DNA from 4 places in the Dactylosporangium cerinum genome. Region 2 is predicted to be linked to each of the others. Evidence: riboswitches for the same ligand, from Rfam matches in the RefSeq annotation. Region 2 holds a riboswitch; each other region holds the start of a gene.
The links. A riboswitch is a leader RNA that binds a small molecule or an ion and turns the genes downstream of it on or off. The one in region 2 is predicted to bind cobalamin.
Positions count from the first base shown of each region.

Region 1: it holds a riboswitch for cobalamin, as region 2 does, so the genes downstream of both, ACFPIJ_RS63945 (VWA domain-containing protein) here and ACFPIJ_RS36685 (cobaltochelatase subunit CobN) in region 2, are expected to answer to the same signal.
Region 3: it holds a riboswitch for cobalamin, as region 2 does, so the genes downstream of both, metE (5-methyltetrahydropteroyltriglutamate--homocysteine S-methyltransferase) here and ACFPIJ_RS36685 (cobaltochelatase subunit CobN) in region 2, are expected to answer to the same signal.
Region 4: it holds a riboswitch for cobalamin, as region 2 does, so the genes downstream of both, ACFPIJ_RS10080 (ribonucleoside-diphosphate reductase subunit alpha) here and ACFPIJ_RS36685 (cobaltochelatase subunit CobN) in region 2, are expected to answer to the same signal.

Region 1 is NZ_JBHSIU010000131.1:392,898-397,991, forward strand. It holds gene ACFPIJ_RS63925 (copper resistance CopC family protein) at 1-737, shown strand, start outside; gene ACFPIJ_RS63930 (hypothetical protein) at 762-1,151, opposite strand; gene ACFPIJ_RS63935 (hypothetical protein) at 1,184-1,504, opposite strand; gene ACFPIJ_RS63940 (hypothetical protein) at 1,734-2,585, opposite strand; cobalamin riboswitch at 2,656-2,786, shown strand; gene ACFPIJ_RS63945 (VWA domain-containing protein) at 2,819-4,915, shown strand; gene cobO (cob(I)yrinic acid a,c-diamide adenosyltransferase) at 4,918-5,094, shown strand, end outside.
Region 2 is NZ_JBHSIU010000051.1:2,036-7,129, forward strand. It holds gene ACFPIJ_RS36685 (cobaltochelatase subunit CobN) at 1-1,759, opposite strand, end outside; cobalamin riboswitch at 1,799-1,987, opposite strand; gene ACFPIJ_RS36690 (precorrin-3B synthase) at 2,023-3,150, shown strand; gene ACFPIJ_RS36695 (precorrin-8X methylmutase) at 3,236-3,862, shown strand; gene ACFPIJ_RS36700 (precorrin-2 C(20)-methyltransferase) at 3,859-5,094, shown strand, end outside.
Region 3 is NZ_JBHSIU010000046.1:38,482-43,575, reverse strand. It holds gene metE (5-methyltetrahydropteroyltriglutamate--homocysteine S-methyltransferase) at 1-2,229, opposite strand, end outside; cobalamin riboswitch at 2,355-2,565, opposite strand; gene ACFPIJ_RS34010 (nucleotidyltransferase domain-containing protein) at 2,605-3,237, shown strand; gene ACFPIJ_RS34005 (response regulator) at 3,248-3,895, opposite strand; gene ACFPIJ_RS34000 (sensor histidine kinase) at 3,892-5,094, opposite strand, start outside.
Region 4 is NZ_JBHSIU010000011.1:257,112-262,205, forward strand. It holds gene ACFPIJ_RS10080 (ribonucleoside-diphosphate reductase subunit alpha) at 1-2,173, opposite strand, end outside; cobalamin riboswitch at 2,301-2,511, opposite strand; gene ACFPIJ_RS10085 (DUF4437 domain-containing protein) at 2,579-3,472, opposite strand; gene ACFPIJ_RS10090 (TetR/AcrR family transcriptional regulator) at 3,556-4,113, shown strand; gene ACFPIJ_RS10095 (maleate cis-trans isomerase family protein) at 4,110-4,853, shown strand; gene ACFPIJ_RS10100 (TetR/AcrR family transcriptional regulator) at 4,869-5,094, opposite strand, start outside.

The DNA.
Region 1 (5,094 bases), on a different contig from region 2:
TGCGATCGGTCCGCGCCACTATGGTCAGATTCGCGGTGCTGACGATCGTCGCCGCGCTCGGTTTGGTGCTGCCCGCGGCACCGGCCTGGGCCCACGGACAGCTCGCCATGTCCGACCCGGTGCAGGACAGCACCGTCGACAAACCCCGTGCTGAGGTGTCGCTCTACTTCACGGAGCAGCCGGCGTCGTTCGCCTGGTTCACCGTCACGGCACCGTCCGGGCTGCGGGTCGAGGGCGGCTGGCGGGGTGGTGAGCCCAAGCGGCTCGACAAGCCCGTCCAGGAATACTTCATGGTCGACGGGAAGTTCGAGCCCAGGTCGTACAACACCGGCTTCCCGGCGATCGTCCCGGTGTCGCACTGGCCGGAGCAGGGGCTCTACACCGTCGCGTACCAGTCGGTCGCCTCCGACGGCGAGGCGGTGAAGGGGCAGCTGCGGTTCACCTACAGCGGCTCGGTGACACCGGCGCCGGCCGGCTGGACCGCGCCGGCCGGCGGGCCGCCGGAGGCGCTGACCAGGGCGCTCAACAAGGAGAATGCCCCGGCGGCGACGCAGGCCGCGCCCACTGCCGGCCCGCAGCAGGCGCTGCCGCCGGCCGCCCCGGCGACGCCGTTCGTGCTCACCGACTGGCTGATCCCGGGGCTGCTCATCGCCGGCGTCGCGGTGATGGTCTGGCTCGCGGCCCGCCGGGCGCCGATCCAGCCGGAGAAGAAACGCCGCAAGGCCGCCCTCCGGTAGGAGGACGGCCGGCGCGGCCGGGTGTCACTTCGTGGCGGTCCCGCAGGTCTGCTGGATCTGCTGGGTGAGCCGGTTGGCGAACCCGTGGTCACTGATGATCCGCTGCTGGTACTGCTCGACCTGCGCGTCGGTCAGCCCGGTGTAGATGGGCTTGCTCGCGTACGCGTCGGCCATCGCGCCCGGGTCGGTGTAGACCCGCGACTGCACCGCGCACAGGTGCGCCGCCGTGGTGTCCACGTAGATCGTCTCCAACCGTTCGGGTGTCAACGACGCGCTGGCGGAGGGGCCGGCCCCGGTTACCACGGACGGGGCGGAGATCTTCGCCGGGGTGTTCGCCGACTCGTCGCCGCAGCCGGTCAGTCCGGCCGTGGCAGCGAGTGCGGCGAGCGCGAGCAGCGCTCTGGAGCGGATCATGACGATGCCTTCCTGCAGCGACGGGCCGGCTTCTAGACGACGACGAGCGTGAGTGGATTGGTGTCGGTGGTGGTGCCGTAGGTCTGCTTGACGGTGAGCGTGTAGGTGCCGGCGGCGACGTTCGTGGCGTCGAACTTCACCGACGCGTAGTCGTCGGCCCCGACGGGCAGCCCGGCGGCGTCGTTGAGCTGCGTGTACGCCCGGTCGGCGGGGTAGCTCACGCCCAGACCGGCAGGGCCGCCGGAGACGGTGATCTTCAGGTCGTCGACGCCGGCCTTGCGCGCCTGGAACACCAGCTGGCTCCAGACCGGGGTCTTCTTCGGCACGGTCACCGTGGAGGTCTTCTGCGTCACGCCGTCGCCGCTGACCAGGATGATCGGCAGGGTCGCGTCGAGGTGGCGGTGCGCGCGGTGCCAGCCCGAAGGCGGGGGTTGCGGCGCTGGCCGGGGACGCGGCGGGCAGGACGGCGGCCGCACCGGCGGCGCAGGCGATGGCGACTGAGGCTGAACGGCGCATCGGAGAGGTCCTTCTCTGTCGGGCTGCTGATGTCTGCCAGATCGGCCGATCCCGCGTGGGCTTGAGCTAGCCGCCGAGCGCCATCCAGGTGTCGTACTGGTGCACCGCGATTCCCTCGAACGCCGCATAGCGCTGGGCGGCGCTGTCGACCGCGCTCAGGGTCGCCCGCATGGCGCTGCCGCTGCCGCCGTGGAACGTGCAGTACGCGCAGTCACCGAGCGCCTGCGTCTCCGCGCCGAGCCGGGCCGGCTTGGCCGCCTTCCCCGCCCGTTGCAGCAGGTCGTCGGCGACGCCGATCATGGAGTTGCCGCCGGTGGCGGTGTTGCGGTAGCTCATCACCGTGACGCCGTCGACCCGCGCCAGCACGGCGTCGGCCAGGTTCTCCCCGCCGACCTGCACCGTCGGCAGCCAGAACGGCACGTCGAGTTCGACGGGCGGCCCGACTCGCGCCAGCTCGTCCAGCAGCGCCAGCAGCATCGGTACCAACGCCGCCTGTTGCTCGTCCCAGGACGGCAGCAGATAGGGCTCGACGTCGACGTGCAGGCCCCGGAACAGCCCGGTCGCGGTGGCGGCGCGGGCCCAGGCCAGGGCGGTGCTGTGATCCGTGGTCCAGGCCGGTTCGCCGCCGAGCGCGTCCAGGACGATCCCGGCGTCGTCACACAGCGCGCGCAGCCGGGTCAGCTCCGTGACGCCGGCCCGCGGATCGTAGTACGCGAAGATCGTCGTGACCGAGTTGGCGACCGCCCAGTCGACGACCGACTCCGGGGCCGCCCGCTGCCACAGCCACATGGCCCGGGTGCCGGGCGGCGCCACCGACGTCTCCGGCGCGAGCGGCGGCAGGCGCGGATGCACGGCCGCGACCAGCAGCCCCAGGGTCAGCACGACGCACAGGACGGCGTGCGCCACGCTCCGGATCACGTCAACTGTTCGGCGGCGCGGACCCGGCCCGAAGGATTTGGGTCACGTTGACGTCACTGGGAGCCGTGGGACACGATGAACCCCGAGCGGTCATAGGGAGGAACCCAGTGCGAGTCTGGGACGGTCCCGCCACTGTGACCGGGCGCCACCAGCCGGGTGCATCCGGGAGTCAGAGACTCCAGCCGCTCGCTTGACGACCCAGCGGGCGCGGACCCGCCGAAGGGAATGTGCCCGTGACGTCGCCGTACCCGTTCTCGGCCGTGGTCGGCCTGCCCGACCTGCGCCTCGCCCTGCTGCTGACCGCCGTGTCACCGGCGATCGGCGGGGTCCTCGTCCGGGGCGAGAAGGGCACCGCCAAGTCGACCGTCGTGCGGGGCCTCGCCACGCTGCTGCCCGAGGTCGACGTCGTGGCCGGCTGCCGCTTCGCCTGCGATCCCGCCGCGCCGGACCCCTCGTGCCCGGACGGCCCGCACGCTCCTGATTTTGGTTTGGTCCGGCGCCGGTCCGCCCTGGTCGAGCTGCCCGTCGGGGCGACCGAGGACCGGGTCGTCGGCACCCTCGACCTGCAGCGGGCCCTCGGCGACGGGGTCAAGGCCTACGAGCCCGGCCTGCTCGCCGCCGCGCACCGCGGCGTGCTCTACGTCGACGAGGTCAACCTCCTGCCCGACCACCTGGTCGACCTGCTCCTCGACGCGGCCGCGATGGGCCGCGCCCACGTCGAGCGTGACGGGGTCTCCGTCAAGCACGCCGCCCGCTTCCTGCTCGTCGGCACCATGAACCCGGAGGAGGGCGAGCCGCGCCCGCAGCTCGTCGACCGGTTCGGGCTGGTCGTCGGGGTCGCGTCGCCGTCGACACCGGCGCCGCGAGCCGAGGTGGTGCGGCGGCGCCTGGCCTACGAGAACGACCCCGAGGCGTTCGCGGCCCGGTTCGCCGAGGAGGACACCGCGCTCGCGGCCCGGATCGCCGCGGCCCGGCGGGCGCTGCCCGGGGTGTCGCTGCCGGACCGGCAGCTGGACCGCATCGCGCGGATCTGCCTGGCCTACCGGGTCGACGGGCTGCGCGCCGACATCGTCGTGGCCCGCACCGCGGTCGCGCTCGCCGCCTGGCACGGCCGGACCGTGGTGACGAAGGACGACCTGCGCGACGCGGCCCGCCTCGCGCTGCCGCACCGGCGCCGCCGCGATCCCCTCGACCCGCCGGGCGCGGACCAGGAGCGACTGGAGGAGATCCTCGACCAGGAGCTCAACGGCCCCGACGACGACGGTGGTCCTGACGAGGGGGGCCCTGACGATGGCCCGGATGGAGGCGATCCGCCGCCTTCCGATCCTTCCCCCGGTTCCGATCCCGCTGCACCGGATATTTCCGACAAGTCGCATGATGCGAACGGCGGTGGCGGGGCGCCCCCACCTGTCTCGCCCGGTTCCAGCACGCCCCCGCCCGATCCCAGCGCGGACAAGTCCGAAATTTCGGATCTGAGCGATGTGGCGCCGGGCAACGACGGCGACGCGGGCCCCGCCACGCAGCCGGCCGGGGAGCTGGCGTTCGCGCAGGCGCCGTACCAGACCCGGCTCCTGACGATCGGTGGCCGGGCCAACCGGCAGCAGGGCGCCCACGCCGGCCGGCGCTCACCCGCGCACGGGCGGCACGGGCGCGTGGTGCGGTCCCGGCAGCCCAGCGGCGGCAAGCTCGTCAGCCTGCACCTGCCCGACAGCGTGCGCGCCGCGGCGCTGCGCGGCTCCCGCAGCGTGCACGCCCAGGACCTCCGCGAGGCGGTCAAGGTGGGCCGGGAGGCCAACCTGGTGCTGTTCGTCGTCGACGCGTCCGGGTCGATGGCCGCCCGGCAGCGCATGACGGTCGTCAAGACGGCCGTGCTGTCGTTGCTGCGCGACGCGTACCAGCGCCGGGACAAGGTCGGCATGATCACCTTCCGGGGTGCGGAGGCGACCAGCGTCCTGGAGCCGACCGCCAGCCACGAGGTCGGCGTCCTGCGCCTGGCCGAGCTGCGCACCGGGGGCCGCACGCCCCTCGCCGCCGGGCTGCGGCAGGCCGCCCGCACCCTGCACGGCGAGCGGCGCCGCGACGCCCGCCGCCGTCCGCTGCTCGTCGTCGTCACCGACGGCCGGGCCACCAGCGGCCCCGACCCGCTGACGGTCGTGCCCGCTCTGGCCGGGGTGCCCGCCGTCGTCGTGGACTGCGAGTCCGGACCCGTGCGGCTCGGCCTTGCCCAGCGCCTCGCCCGCGCCCTGTCCGCCGACTGCGTCCCGCTGTCGGCCCTGTCCGCCGGGTCAGCCGGGAAAGCCGGGTCCGCCGTGTCCGTTGTGGGGAGCTGAACATGCCGCAGGGCAAGGTCGAGAGCGTGCCCGACGACGGGCTCACCACCCGCCAGCGCCGCCGGCAGCACGTCCTGGCCGTCCACACCGGACAGGGCAAGGGCAAGTCGACGGCCGCGTTCGGGATGGCGCTGCGCGCGTGGAGCGCCGGCTGGCCGATCGCCGTGTACCAGTTCGTG
Region 2 (5,094 bases):
TGTCACCGTACGAGTCGGCCCGCGCCATCGGCGGGATCAGGTGGTCGACCAGCGTGGCGTGCGCCCGGCGCTTCGCCTGGGTGCCCTCGCCGGGGTCGTTGACCAGGAACGGGTAGATCAGCGGCAGGTTGCCCAGCGCCGCGTCGGCGCCGCAGGACGCGGACAGTCCGACGGTCTTGCCCGGCAGCCACTCCAGGTTGCCGTGCTTGCCGACGTGGACGACCGCGTGCGCGCCGAACTCGTCGGCCAGCCAGCGGTACGCGGCCAGGTAGTGGTGGCTCGGCGGCAGGTCCGGGTCGTGGTAGATCGCGACCGGGTTCTCCCCGAAGCCCCGCGGCGGCTGCACCATCACCACGATGTTGCCCTCGCGCAGCGCTGCCAGGACGATCTCACCCTCGGGATCACGGGACGTGTCGACGAACAGCGACCCGGGCGCCGGCCCCCAGTGCTGCTCCATCGACGCGCGCAGTTCCGGCGGCAGGGTGGCGAACCAGGCCTTGTAGCGACCAGCGGAGATCCGGATCGGGTTGCCCTGCAGCTGATCCTCGGTGAGCCAGTTGACGTCCTGCCCACCGGCGGCGATGAGCGTGTGCATGAGTGCGTCGCCGTCCTTGGGGAACCCGTCCGCGCCCACATAGCCCCGCTCGTCCAAAGCGGACAGGAGCCGGACCACGCTGGCGGGCGTGTCGAGGCCGACGGCGTTGCCGATTCGCGCGTGTTTGGTGGGGTACGCACTGAGCATGAGCACGATCTTGCGCTCGCTGGGCGGCAGGTGCCGCAACCGTGCGTGCCCGACGGCGATCCCGGCGACCCGGCCGGCCCGCTCAGGATCGGCGACGTAGACGGTGAGTCCGTCGGCGTCGACCTCCTTGAACGAGAACGGCACCGTGATGATCCGCCCGTCGAACTCGGGGATCGCGACCTGCGTGGCGGTGTCGAGCGGCGACAGGCCGTCGTCGTTGGCGTCCCAGGTGTCGCGGGCGCTGGTCAGGCACAGTCCCTGCAGGATCGGCACGTCGAGCGCGGCCAGGGCACCCACGTCCCAGGCCTCGTCCTCGCCACCGGCCTGCGCGTCGGCGGGCCGCGTGCCGCCCGCGGCGAGGACGGTGACGACGAGCGCGTCGGCCTGCCGCAGCGTGTCGAGCAGCTCGGCCGGCGCGGTGCGCAGCGACGACGCGAACACGGGCAGCGCCCGGCCGCCGGCATCCTCGATCGCATCGCACAGCGTCCCCACGAACGCGGTGTTGCCGGCCAGGTGGTGCGCCCGGTAGTAGATGACACCGACGGTGGGGCCTGTTGCGGTTGAGGGACGGTCGAGCAGCCCCCAGGTGGGGGTGGTCGCCGGCGGCGCGAAGCCGTGGCCGGTGAGCAGGACCGTGTCGGACAGGAAGTTGTGCAGCTCACCCAGGTTGGCCGGGCCGCCCTCGGCGAAATACGCGTGGGCCTGCGCGGCGACCCCGGCGGGCACCGTGGAGTGCGACATCAGCTCGGCGTCGGGCAGCTGCTCACCACCGAGCAGGACCACTGGCAGCGGGAGCCGGGAGCTGCCGGAAGGGCGTGACAGCCGGAGCAGCGCGTCGAAGCCCTCCTGCCAGTCCCGGTAGCCGCCCAGGAACCGCACCACGACCAGGTCGGCGCCGTCGGCCAGGCCCGGGAGGTCCTCGACGGCGGTCCGGGACGGGTTGGCCAGCCGGAACGCGGCACCGCTCGCACGCGCGCTGAGCAGGTCGGTGTCAGACGTCGACAACAGCAGGATCACGCCGGGGTCCTCCCTCGGGGTCCGCGCCCCAAGTCGGTCGGGAAAGGTCGGGCGACGGAGAGTCTCCTGGCTCCCGGATCGGCGCTCGCCTCCGGCCTTCCCAGGTGTGCAAAACCCGGTGGCCTTCTGTCGAAGGTCAGCTCCCCGGTCACAGTGGCGGGACCGCGCCGGATTCACACCGGCTTCCTCCACACGTCGCCGTACAGCACCGACAACTCTCCTGGACAGCGCTGTCTTGCGTCAAGCGCAGTAGTATCCGGCCCGTGCAGGCTGCCAGTGGACGCGACGCTCCGGACCGGTGCCCGGGCGCGGTGCAGGTCCACGCCGCGGCCGACGGGGGCCTGGCCCGGGTCCGGCTGCCCGGCGGGCGGCTGACCGTGGACGGCCTGCACACGCTCCGCGCGGCCGCAGCGGCGCTCGGCGATCCCGCCCTGGAGCTGACCTCACGCGGAAACATCCAGGTCAGGGCGCTGCGCCCGGGGGCGGAGACGGAGCTGGCCGCGCGGTTGTCCGCCGCCGGGCTGCTGCCGTCGGACACCCACGAACGGGTGCGCAACATCATCGCCAGCCCGCTCAGCGGCCGCGACGGCCTCGGCGACGTCGATGTGCGGTCGGTGGTGACCGCGTACGACGCCGGCCTGTGCGCCGACCCGGCCCTGGCCGCGCTGCCGGGGCGGTTCCTGGTCACCGTCGACGACGGGCGCGGCGACGTGACCCCGCTCGGCGGCGACGTCGGCCTGCACGGCGACCGGCTGACCCTGGCCGGCACGCCGACCACCGCCCGCGGCCACGCTGACCTGCTGTTGCGGGCCACCGGAGCGTTCCTGGCGGAGCGGGCCGAACAGGGCGGCAACGCGTGGCGCCTCGCCGAGCTGACCGACGGCCCGGCCAGGGTGGCTGCCCGCCTGGACGCGGCCGTCGACCCGCGTCCTGTGAACAACGGCACCGGCCCGGCCGTCGGGTGGACGCCGCAGACAGACGGGCGGGCCGCCCTCACGGTCGTCGTCCCCCTCGGGCTGCTCACCCCGGCGCAGTCGGCGGCGCTCATCGAAGCCGCGCCGGGAGAGATCATCGTCACCCCGTGGCGGACCGTCGTCGTGCCGGACGTACCGATGGCAGAAGCTGAACCCGTCGAAACCCTGCTGACGGCGGCCGGCCTGGTCACCGACCCCGGATCGCCATGGGCGGGGGTGACCGCGTGCGCCGGTCGGCCGGGCTGCGCCAAGGCCCTCGCCGACGTGCGGGCGGACGCGCGCGCGGCGGTCGAGGCGGGCACGGCGCCGACCGGACTGCCGGTGCACTGGGTCGGTTGCGAACGGCGCTGCGGCGCACCGAAGGGAAGGCACGTGGAGATGCTCGCGACCGCGGACGGCTACCAGGTGGTTACGTGACCGGGCCGGAGCGCAGCGGAGGAGCCGGGCACCATGTGCACAGTGTCGAGTCAGGCCGGCGCCGGAGCGAAGCGGAGGTGACGGCGTGACGAACTATGAGTACGTGAAGGACGGCGCGGAGATCTACCGGCGGTCGTTCGCCACGATCCGGGCCGAGGCCGACCTGTCCGGCCTGCCCGCCGACATCGCCCAGGTCACCGTCCGCATGATCCACGCGTGCGGGATGGTGGACCTCGCCGGTGACGTCGGGTACAGCGCCGACGTGGTCCGCCTCGCCCGCGCCGCGCTGCGCGACGGCGCCCCGATCCTGTGCGACGCGGAGATGGTCGCGTCCGGCGTGACCCGGGCTCGGCTGCCCCGCGACAACGAGGTCCTGTGCACCCTGCGGGACCCGCGGGTGCCGGCGCTCGCCGCCGAGCTCGGCACGACCCGCAGCGCCGCCGCCCTCGAGCTGTGGGGCGAGCGCCTCGGCGGGGCCGTCGTTGCGGTCGGCAACGCGCCGACGGCGCTGTTCCGGCTCCTGGAGATGATCGAGGCGGGCGCGCCGCGACCGGCGGCGGTGCTCGGCATCCCCGTCGGGTTCATCGGCGCGGCGGAGTCGAAGGCGGCCCTCGCCGCATCGGACCTGCCGCACCTGGTCGTGCACGGCCGCCGGGGCGGCAGCGCGATGACGGCCGCCGCCGTCAACGCGATCGCGGACGAGAAGGAATGACCACAGTGGACAGTGCAGGGGTGACCGGGCGGCTGTACGGCGTGGGCCTCGGACCGGGCGACCCGGAACTGATGACGGTGAAGGCGGCCCGGCTCGTTGCGGCCGCACCCGTGGTCGCGTTCCACAGTGCCCGCCACGGGCGCAGCATCGCGCGGTCGATCGCGGTGCCGTACCTGCGCGAAGGCCAGATCGAAGAGGCCCTCGTCTACCCGGTCACCACCGAGGAGATCGGCGACTACCGCGCGGTCATCGAGGAACACTACGACGCGTGGGCGGCCCGGCTCGCCGCGCACCTCGACGCGGGCCGCGACGTGGTGGTGCTCTGCGAGGGCGACCCGTTCTTCTACGGCTCGTACATGCACATGCACAAGCGGCTGGCACACCGGTACCCGACCGAGGTCGTGCCGGGCGTCACCTCCGTGGCCGGCGCGTCCGCGGTGCTGGGCCGGCCCCTCGTCGAACGCGACGAGATCCTCACGATCCTGCCCGGCACGCTGCCGGCCGACGTCCTCGCCGAGCGGCTCGCGGCGACCGACTCGGCCGCGGTCATGAAGCTGGGCCGCACGTTCGGCACCGTCCGCGACGCCCTGGAGCGGGCCGGCCGCCTCGACGACGCCTGGTACGTCGAGCGTGCCACCACCGACCGCGAACGGGTCGCGCCGCTGTCCACTGTGGACCCGGACAGTGTGCCGTACTTCTCGCTCGCGCTGCTCCCGAGCCGGGTGCACGAGTCGACTGCTTCCGTGCTGCGTGAACAGAAGCCCGCGACCGGCCTTGGTGAGGTCGTGGTCGTCGGGCTCGGGCCGGCCGGGCGGGACTGGCTCACCCCGGAGGCCCGGGCCGCGGTCGAGGCCGCCGAGGACCTCGTCGGCTACGGCCCTTACCTGGCAAGGATTCCGGCCAACCCGCGGCAGCGCCGGCACGCCTCCGACAACCGCGTCGAGTCGGAGCGGGCCGAGTTCGCTTTGGCGCTGGCCAAGGACGGCCGCCGCGTCGCCGTCGTGTCATCCGGCGACCCGGGTGTGTTCGCGATGGCGGCGGCGGTGCTGGAGATCGCCGCCGAGCCCCGCTGGAAGGACGTGCCGGTCCGGGTCCTGCCGGGGCTGACCGCGGCACAGGCGGTGGCGAGCCGCGTCGGCGCGCCGCTCGGCCACGACTTCTGCGTGCTGTCGCTGTCGGACCGGCTGAAGCCGTGGGACGTGATCGCCGGCCGTCTCGAGGCCGCGGCGCAG
Region 3 (5,094 bases), on a different contig from region 2:
CGCGACGAGACCCGCGAGGGCCTGCTCGACCTCCGGGTAGCCTCGCGTCTTCAGCCCGCAGTCCGGGTTCACCCACAGCCGGTCCGCCGGCACGGCCGCGACGGCCAGCCGCAGCGCCTCCGTGATCTCATGCTGCGGCGGTACGCGCGGCGAGTGGATGTCGTACACCCCGGGCCCGACGCCGCGGCCGTACCCGGCGGCGCGCAGGTCGGCCAGGATCTCCATCTTGGACCGGGACGCCTCGATGCTGGTCACGTCCGCGTCCAGGGCGTCGATCGCCGGCAGCACCTCACCGAACTCCGAGTAGCACAGGTGGGTGTGGATCTGGGTGCCGTCGGCGACGCCGCCGGTCGCGATCCGGAACGCCGTCACCGCCCAGTCCAGGTACGCCCGCTGGTCGGCCCGCCGCAACGGCAGGAGCTCCCGCAACGCCGGCTCGTCGACCTGGATGATCTGGATGCCGGCGGCCTCGAGGTCGACGGTCTCGTCGCGCAGGGCGAGGGCGACCTGGTTGGCGGTGTCGGCGAGGGGCTGGTCGGTGCGCACGAACGACCAGGCGAGGATCGTGACCGGGCCGGTGAGCATGCCCTTGACGGGCCGCGTGGTGAGCGACTGGGCGTAGCCGGCCCAGCCGACCGTCATCGGCGCGGGCCGGCTGACGTCGCCGTAGATGATCGGCGGGCGCACGCACCGGGACCCGTAGGACTGGACCCAGCCACGGGCGGTGGCGGCGAACCCGGCGAGCTGCTCACCGAAGTACTGCACCATGTCGTTGCGTTCCGGTTCGCCGTGCACGAGCACGTCCAGGCCGAGCCGCTCCTGCAGCGCGACGACCTCGGCGATCTCGGTGCGCATCTGCTCGGCGTAGCCGTCGGCATCGAGGGTGCCGGCGCGCAGTTCGGCGCGGGCCTTGCGCAGCTGGTCGGTCTGCGGAAACGACCCGATCGTCGTGGTCGGCAGCGGCGGCAGGCCGAGCCGGGCCTGCTGTGCCTGCGCCCGCTGCGGGTACGCGCCGCGCCGGCGCACCGGCAGCTCGGCCAGCCGGGACCGGACGCGCTCGTCGCGCCACGCGGCCGGCGCCGCGCCCGGCGGCTCGGGCAGGACCGCGACGCCGTCGCGCAGCGCCCGGCCGAGCTGGGCCACCTCGCCCGCCTTCTGCCGGGCGAACGCCAGCCGCGCCCGCAGGTCCGGGTCGAGGTCCGGCTCGGCGTCCAGGTCGACCGGCACGTGCAGCAGCGAGCACGACGTCGACACCACGACGTCGTCGGCGACGCCGGTGAGCACGGCGGCCCGGGCCGCGGCGGCGCGCAGGTCGGTCCGCCAGACGTTGTGACCGTCGACGAGACCGGCGACGATCGTGCGGCCCGGGATCGGGCCGCAGCCGGCCAGCCGGTGCACGTCGCCAGGCCCGGCGACCAGGTCGAGGCCGACCGCCTCGACGGGCGTGGCGAGCAGGGCGGGCAGCGCGTCGCCGAGCTCCCCGAAGTACGACGCGACGAACAGCCGGGGCCGTTGCCGCACCGCGCCCAGCCGGGTGTACGCGCTGCGCAACGCGTCGATCTCGGCGCCGGTCCGGTCCGTGGTGAACGCCGGTTCGTCCAGCTGTACCCACGCGACACCGGCGTCGGCGAGCTCGGCCAGCAGTTCCGCGTAGACGGTGACGAGGTCGTCGAGGCGGTCGAACGGGCGGAACCCCTCCGGTGCGCCGGCCGCCGCCTTGGCCAGCAGCAGGAACGTGGCCGGCCCGACCAGCACCGGCCGGGTGGTCATGCCCAGCGCGCGGCTCTCGGCGAACTCGGCGACGGCCTTGCCGGGCCGGGCGACGAACACAGTGTCCGGGCCGATCTCGGGGACCAGGTAGTGGTAGTTGGTGCCGAACCACTTCGTCAGTTCCAGCGCCGGTTCGCCGGCGGTGCCGCGGGCCATCGCGAAGTACGTGTCGAGCTCGTCGAGCCCGAGGCGCCGGAACCGGTCCGGCACCGCGTCGACGGCGACCGCGGCGTCGAGCATGTGGTCGTAGTACGAGAACGTGTTCGACGGGATCGCGTCCACGCCGATGTGCCGCAGGTCCCGCCACACACCGGCGCGCAGCTCGGCGCCGACCCGGTGCAGGGCGGTCGCGTCGATCCGGCCGGCCCAGTAGGACTCCAGAGCCCGTTTGAGCTCCCGGTCCGGGCCGATGCGGGGATAGCCGAGCACAGTGCTCAGGCCGAATGGCGTTGTCGTCACGCCGGTGTTCCCTTCCCTCGAGGTGGTCGACGACCACCCGGGAGGGGCACGTGGGCAGACCGGGGCGTCGAACGTCACCGGGTCGCCCGTGGCCAGCCCGCGCAGCCGTCGGCGGCGTGCGCGGGGTCGCGCACGCGGTGCGGGCAGGTCTTCGGACTCGCGGGCGCGACCGTCTCCGGTCTCCTACTGGCCGTCGCTTCCCAGGTCCGCACGGACCCAGTGCTCATGACGGCGGTCGTTCCCACTCACCGCTGCGGGGCAGCCCCGGATTCACACCGGGTTCCCTCTTACGACGCCCCTCGGGTGGAGGGGCGAACCAGCACTGCCCGCCATCCTACGTCGCACGCCGGGGCGGCGCCTTGCGAGAATGGTGTCGTGGACCACGTACCCGGCGTCGAGCTTTCCGCAGCCGAACTCGAGGCCCTCCCCGCCAGGTGGGCGTCGTGCTGGACACCGTACGAGGTCGCACGGCGCCTGGCCGGGATCGGCAGCACCTGGTGCGTGGCCGCCGGCTGGGCGCTGGATCTGTTCCGTGGCAAGCAGACCCGACCACACGGGGACATCGAGATCGCCGTCCCCGCCGCTGACTTCGCCGAGGTCCGCGCCCGGTTCCCCGGCTACGCCTTCGACGCGGTCGGCAGCGGCCGGATCTGCGCGGACCCCACCCCGGACGTGCTGGCCGCCACCCACCAGACCTGGCTCCGGGAACCGGCCACCGGCAACTACCTGCTCGACGTCTTCCGCGAGCCCCACGACGGCGACACCTGGATCTGCCGACGCGATCCCGCGGTCCGGCTGCCCTACCGCGAGATCATCCGGCACACCCCGGACGGCGTCCCGTATCTGGCGCCCGAACTGGTCCTGCTGTTCAAGGCCAAGCAACCGCGCCCCAAGGACCAGGCCGACTTCGACGGCACCCTGCCGCACCTGAGCCCGGACCAGCGCTCGACCCTCGCGGCGCTCCTCGCCCGCGTGCACTCGGGCCACCCCTGGATCGCCGAACTGTAGCCGCCCGTGGTCAAACGGAGGCGCCGCCGAGGCCGGCCTCGCGGGCCTTGACGATGGCCTGGGAACGGTCGGAGACCTGGAGCTTCGTGAAGATGTTGGACACGTGGTTGCGGACGGTCTTGAGGCTGATCATCAGGTCGTGGGCGATGGTCGCGTTGCCCTTGCCGGCGGCGACCAGGTCGAGGACCTCACGTTCCCGTTCGGTGAGGGACGGGAACGCCGCCGCGGTCGAGCCGGCACCCCCGGCGAAGTGGGCGATGATCCGCTGCGCGATCTGCGGGCCGAAGATCGCCTCGCCGGCGGCCGCGGCCCGGATCGCCCGGATGATCTCGTCCTGTTCGGCGCCCTTGAGCAGGTAGCCGCGGGCGCCGGCGCGCATCGCGGCGAAGACGGAATCGTCGTCCTCGAACATGGTGAGCACGACGACGGCGGCCGTCGAGCCCGCGCGGGCCAGCCTGCGGGTCGCCTCGATGCCGTCGAGGCGGGGCATGCGAAGGTCCATCAGGATCACGTCCGGGACGAGTGAGCCGGCCAGCTCGACCGCACGCTCCCCGGTCTCGGCCTCACCGACGAGATCGATGTCGGCGGCGTCGGCCAGCATGAGCTGCAATCCGCGGCGGTACGCCGGATGATCGTCCGCGATCAGGAGTCTGGTCACGTGGTCACCGGTTCGTCCGAGGTCAGCGGCAGGACGGCACGGACGACGAGGCCGCCCTCCGGCCGGCTCGTGATCGTGCAGCTGCCGCCGAGTTCCGCGGCCCGTTCGCGCATCGAGGTCCACCCCATCCCCCGGACCGTGTGCTGGTCCGCGCCGTGACCGTTGTCGGAGACGGTCAGCTCGAACGCGCCGTCGACCAGAACCCCGACCCGGCACCGGGTCGCACCGGAATGGCGGGCCACATTCGTCATCGCCTCCGACGCGATCCGGAACGCGGCGACCTCGACCGCCGCCGGCAGCGGCAGGAACCCGTCGGGGCCGGTGACCTCGAACGTGACGTCGCCGGACAGGGACGAGGCGCGCTGCCGGAGCGCGCCGAGCAGACCGACCTCGTCGATCGCCGGCGGGCGCAGGTCGTCGACGAGGCGGCGGACCTCGGCGATCGCGTCCTTGACCTCGTCGCGGGTCTCGGCGATCAGCGCGTTGCGTTCAGCGGCGTCGGTCCGCGACTGCGCGGCGTTGAGCTTCAACACGACGGCGGCGAGGGACGGGCCGACGCTGTCGTGCAGGTCGCGCCGCAGCCGGCGGCGCTCTTCCTCGCGACCGGCGACGATGCGGGTGCGCGACTCCCGCAGCTGGTCGTTGAGCTGCTCGGAGCGCACCAGGATCGCGGCATACCGGGCGAGGTCCCGCACCAGATCGAAATCGGACGCCACGAACGCACGGTCGGGTGGGATCTGGATCGCGAGGTAGCCGACATGCTCGCCGCGGTGGACCATCCTGGTCCGCAGCGCCGCTTCGGAGACCCCGGGGGCCGTCTCCACCCAGACCCGCTCGACCCGCAGCGCGACGGTCACGGCATCGGTGACGGCCGCGACCAGACCGTCCGGGTCAGCGGCCTCGACGCGGTCGGCGAGGAGCCGGATCGCCGCGCCCGGGTCGGCGCGCAAGCCATACACCCACTGCTCGATCCGCCGCCGCAGGAACGAGTACGCGGGGTGCACCGCGATCGCGACCACGCCGACGGCCAGCAGCCCACCCAACCGGTCCGTGGCGAGCAGCAGAGTCGCGTACACCACGAAAACGCCGATGACGAGCAGCAGATAGGTGAGGGTGCGGGACAGCACGATCCGGATGTCGAACAGGCGGTGACGCAGGATCGCGATGCCAGCGGTCGCCGGGAGCCCGACGGCCACCAG
Region 4 (5,094 bases), on a different contig from region 2:
TCTTCAGGCCAGCCTTCCACGCGTACAGGTACATCGAGGACAGCTTGCCGATGGTCGGCGTGCTCAGGAACAGGTTCAGCGACTGCGACTGGTCGATGTACGGCGCCCGGGCCGCGGCCAGGTCGATCAGCGCCCGCTGTGGCAGCTCCCAGGCGGTGCGGTACAGCTCCCGCACGTCCGCGGGCAGCTCGGCGACGTCCTGCACCGACCCCTCGGCCCGTTTGATCTGCTCCCGGACCGCCGCCGTCCACAGCCCGCGTGCCTTGAGCTCGCCCACCAGGTGCGTGTTGACCTGCAGGAACTCACCCGACATGGTCTCACGTTTGAACAGGTTGGACACCTGCGGCTCGATGCACTCGTAGCAGCCGGCGATCGACGCGATCGTGGCCGTCGGCGCGATGGCGATGAGCAGCGAGTTGCGCAGCCCGGTCGCCGCGACCCGGGCCCGCAGCGCGGCCCAGCGCGGGCCCTCGGCCGGGGCGCCCCACAGGTCGGGGTGCAGCTCGCCGCGGGCCGCGCGGGTCTCGGCGAACGCCGGGTGCGGCCCGAACCGCTCCGCGAGCCCCGCCGACGTTTCCAGGGCGGTCAGGAAGATCTCCTCCTGGACGCGGGTCGACAGCTCCCGCGCGCCGGGCGAGTCGAACGGCAGCCGCAGCGTGAAGCAGGCGTCCTGCAGGCCCATCAGCCCGAGGCCGACCGGCCGCCACCGCGGGTTCGACGCCGCGGCCTGCGGCGACGGGTAGTAGTTGACGTCGATGACCCGGTCGAGGAAGCGCACCGCGGTGCGGACGGTCTCGCGCAGTTTCTCCCAGTCGACGCCGCCGGCGGTGACGTGCGCGCCGAGGTTGATCGAGCCGAGGTTGCACACCGCGGTCTCGTCGTCGCTGTTGACCTCGACGATCTCGGTGCACAGGTTCGACAGGTGGATGGTGTTGCCGGGCTCGCCGGTCTGGTTCGACAGCGCGTTGGCGCGGTCCTTGAACGTCATCCACCCGTTGCCGGTCTGCGCCAGGGTGCGCATCATCCGGCTGTACAGGTCGCGGGCCTTGACCGTCTTCACGGCGTGCTTCTCGGCGGCGCGGTACGCCTCGTCGAACTCGGCCCCGAACAGGTCAGGCAACGAAGGTGCGTCGGACGGGTCGACCAGCGACCAGTCGGCGTCGGCCTCCACCCGGCGCATGAACTCGTCCGGGATCCAGTTCGCGAGGTTGAGGTTGTGGGTGCGGCGGGCGTCCTCGCCGGTGTTGTCCCGCAGCTCGAGGAACTCCTCCACGTCCGGGTGCCACGGCTCCAGGTAGACGCACGCGGCGCCCTTGCGCCTGCCGCCCTGGTTGACCGCGGCGACGCCGGCGTCGAGGGTCTTGAGGAACGGCACGATGCCGTTGGACCGGCCGTTGGTGCCGCGGATCAGCGCGCCCCGGCCGCGGACCCGCGACCAGGAGATGCCGATCCCGCCGGAGAACTTCGACAGCTTCGCGACCTGGTGGTACCGCTCGTAGATCGAGTCGAGCTCGTCGCGGGGCGAGTCGACGAGGAAGCACGAGGACATCTGCGTGTGCGCGGTGCCGGAGTTGAACAGCGTCGGCGAGCTGGGCAGGTAGGCGAGGCTCGACATGAGCCGGTAGAACCCGATCGCCTCGCCCGCGGTCTGCGACAGCCCGCACGCGACCCGCAGCAGCCAGTACTGCGGCGTCTCCAGGACGAGCCGGCTGTGGGGGTGGCGCAGCAGGTACCGGTCGGCGACGGTGCGCAGCCCGAAGTACTCGAACCGCAGGTCACCGCCCGGGTCGACGGCGTCGTCGAGCTCCGTGGCGTGGCGGGCCACGAACCCGGCCGTGTCCTCGCTGATCAGCCCCTGCTGATGCGCGTGCCGGATCGCCTGGCTGAAGCTCGCCACGCCCTGGCCGCGGACCTCCTTGTCGACGTACGCCGCCAGGAGCCGCGCCGCGAGCCGCGAGTACTGCGGCTCCTCGCCGATCAGCTCGGCCGCGGTCTGGATCGACAGCTTGTCCAGCTCGGCGGTCGTGGCCCCGTCGTACAGGCCGCTGATCGTCTTCGTGGCGACCCGCAGCGGATCGACGTCGGCCAGGTCGCCGGCCCACCGCTCGACCGCCGTGACGATCCTGTTGACGTCGACCGGCTCCAGGTCGCCGTCGCGCTTACGCACCCGCATGATGTTCCCCTCGTCCCGGGCACCGAAGGCCGGAGCGACGCAGGGGGAAGCCGCCATGGAAAGGCGCACGACCGCGCCCGGCGATGGCGTCAGCCGACCCGCGCGGCATCCGACCGCCGCACACCGGTCGGCGTGCGGCGCGCTGGCAGGTCTTCGGACTCGCGGGCGTGACCTTCCGGTCGCCTACTGGCCGTCGCTTCCCAGACCTCGCGGTCCAGTGCTCGATGACGGCGGTCGTTCCCACTCACCGCTGCGGGGCAGTCCCGGATTCACACCGGGTTCCCTGTTGCCACGACCGACCCCGGAGGACCGGCCGAACCAGCTGCGTGCACCACCATATATGGGAGGGGTACAGAATGCACAACACCAGATCCTGTGCCGGCGTGTCGTCACCGGCGGTGGCGGTCACTGGTACGTCGGGTCGCTCCAGCGGCCGATGCTGCGGGAGCGGACCGGCTCGATGAAGCGGGGCGCGGCGCTGTGCGGGTGGCCGGGGCCCCAGTTGGTGGCGTCGCCGTGCATCTGGACGCGGGCGTTGTCGGTGTACCAGTCGACGAGGTCGGCGTCGGAGCGCACGATCCAGGTGCAGCCGGTCTCCGCGTCGGCGGTGAAGTCGCCGTGGCGGATCAGCGGTGGCCGCCAGAAGTACGTGCCGGGCCACATCCGGCCGAAGTTGTAGTCGAAGCCGCCGTCGAGGCAGTACGCCTCCTCGGAGCACGGGTGGTGGGCGAGGGGTACTTCGCGCCAGCCGGGCTTGGCCTTGATCAGGCGGGTGTAGAAGCCGGTCTTCTCGTCGCGGTGCAGCAGCTTGATGTAGAGCCCGGGCACGGGTGTGCCGCCGAGGTCGAAGCGCATCGGGCTGCCGTCCTTCACGTCGATCCACGGCATCTCCGCGGTGTCCAGGACGACGAGGTGCTGGTCGGGCCGCACGGTGTCGCGGCCGGTGCCGGCGAGGTCGAAGTGCCAGTCGCCGTGCTCGCGGAACAGCAGGACCTCGGTGCCGGCCGTGGCGGTGACCGGCGGTGTCCAGACGCCCGCGGGCGCGGTCCAGTAGCCCTGCGGGCCGAGCGTGGTGCCGCCGATGACGACCTGCCCCGACAGGACGTACCACTCGGTGTCGGCGTGGTGCACGCCGGCGGGCCGGGACCAGTCGCCGGTGAAGCGGACCTTCAGCGAGGCGGAGCCGTCCTCCTCGTCGTAGCTGAGGTTGCGCTGCTCGGCGGGGCCGGTCGCGTGCTGGAACTCGGCGACGTGCCAGATGAGGTCGCGCTCATCGATGATCTCCACGTGCGGGCGCATGCGGCCTCCAGACTCGGCATTGAATTTCCGGTGCGGAATGTATCGCTTACTAGTTTCGAGTACAAGGTGTACCGTCAAACCTCGTGACCCGACCAGGCCGCCCCGCCGGCCCCACCACCGACACCGAGGCCGTGGTGCTCACCGCGGCCCTGGAGCTGCTGCTCGCCGAGGGGGCCGCGGCGCTGACCGCGCAACGCCTGCACCAGGTCACCGGCGTGTCCCGCTCGACCGTCTACCGGCACTGGCCGACCCCGGCCGCCGTCCTCGCGGCCCTGATCGACGTCGCGCCGCTGCCGCCCGGCGAGGCGTCCGGCGACCTCGCCCGCGACCTGCACGCCGCCGTCGACCAGCTCTGCGACCGGCTCCGCGACCGGCCGGTCGGCGCGTTCCTGCAGGCGCTGATCGTGGCCGCCGCGACCGACCCGGCCGCCGCCCAACTGCGCCACCGCTACGTCGGCGACCTGCTCGCGCCGTTCCACACGGTGCTGCGCGCCGCCGGGGTGGCCGCGACCGACCGGGACGACGCGGTCGCCGCGATCGTCTCCCCGCTGCTGCTGGACGCGCTGCTGCTGGACCGGCCCGCCGCCCGCACCAGGGCACACCGCATCATCGACAGCACCGCCCGGAGGCTGACCCCGTGACCAACACCGTCGGACCGCGCGCCGTCGTCGGCGTCGTCGTGCCCAGCACCAACACCGTCGTCGAGCACGACTACTGGACCGCCCGGGTGCCGGGCGTGGCCTACCGCGCCGGCTCCATGTACATCCCGGACCCGGCGATGCGCGACGACGCCGGCTTCGAGGCCCTGCTCGGCCAGATCCGCGCCTCGATCGACACGGCGGTCCGGGACGTGCTCACCGCCGAACCCGACCGCATGGTGATGGGCATGTCCGCGGAGACGTTCTGGGGCGGCGTCGAGGGCAACGCCGCGTTCGAACGCCGCCTGCACGAGCGCACCGGCCTGCCGGTGACCACCGGGGCGAGCGCCTGCCGGGCCGCGCTGCGCGAGCTCGGGTGCCGGCGCATCGCGGTGTTTTCGCCGTACCAGCCGATCGCCGACCGTGAAGTCGGCCGGTTCTTCGCCGAGGCCGGCTTCGACGTCGCCGCGATCACGGGCCTGCGCTGCCCGACGGCCATGGACATCGCCCGCGTCCCCGACGACCGGCTGCGGGACGTGGTCGGGCAGCTCGACGGCCCGGACGTCGACGCGGTCGTGCAGGTCGGCACCAACCTGTCGTTCGTCGCCCTCGCCGACCGCCTGGAGCAGGAGCTGGGCAAGCCCGTCGTGGCCATCAACGCCGCCACGCTCTGGCACGCGCTGCGCGAGCACGGCATCGCCGACCGGGTCCCCGGCGCCGGTCGCCTGCTCCGCGAGCACTGAGCACGGTCGCCGGTGCTACGGCGCGGATCGCGCGCCGACGACGCTGTCCCAGGCTGATCGGGCGCCGGAGATGACCGCCTGCAGCTGTGCCCGGGTCGCACCGTCGCGCGACTGGACCGCCATGCCGTGCAGGACGGTCGTGTAGAAGGCGGCCACCGCCTCGATGTCCGTCCCGTCGGCGACGTCGCCTTCCTGGGTCGCCCGTTCGAGGCGGTGCCGGAACGACCGCTGCACCAGCGCC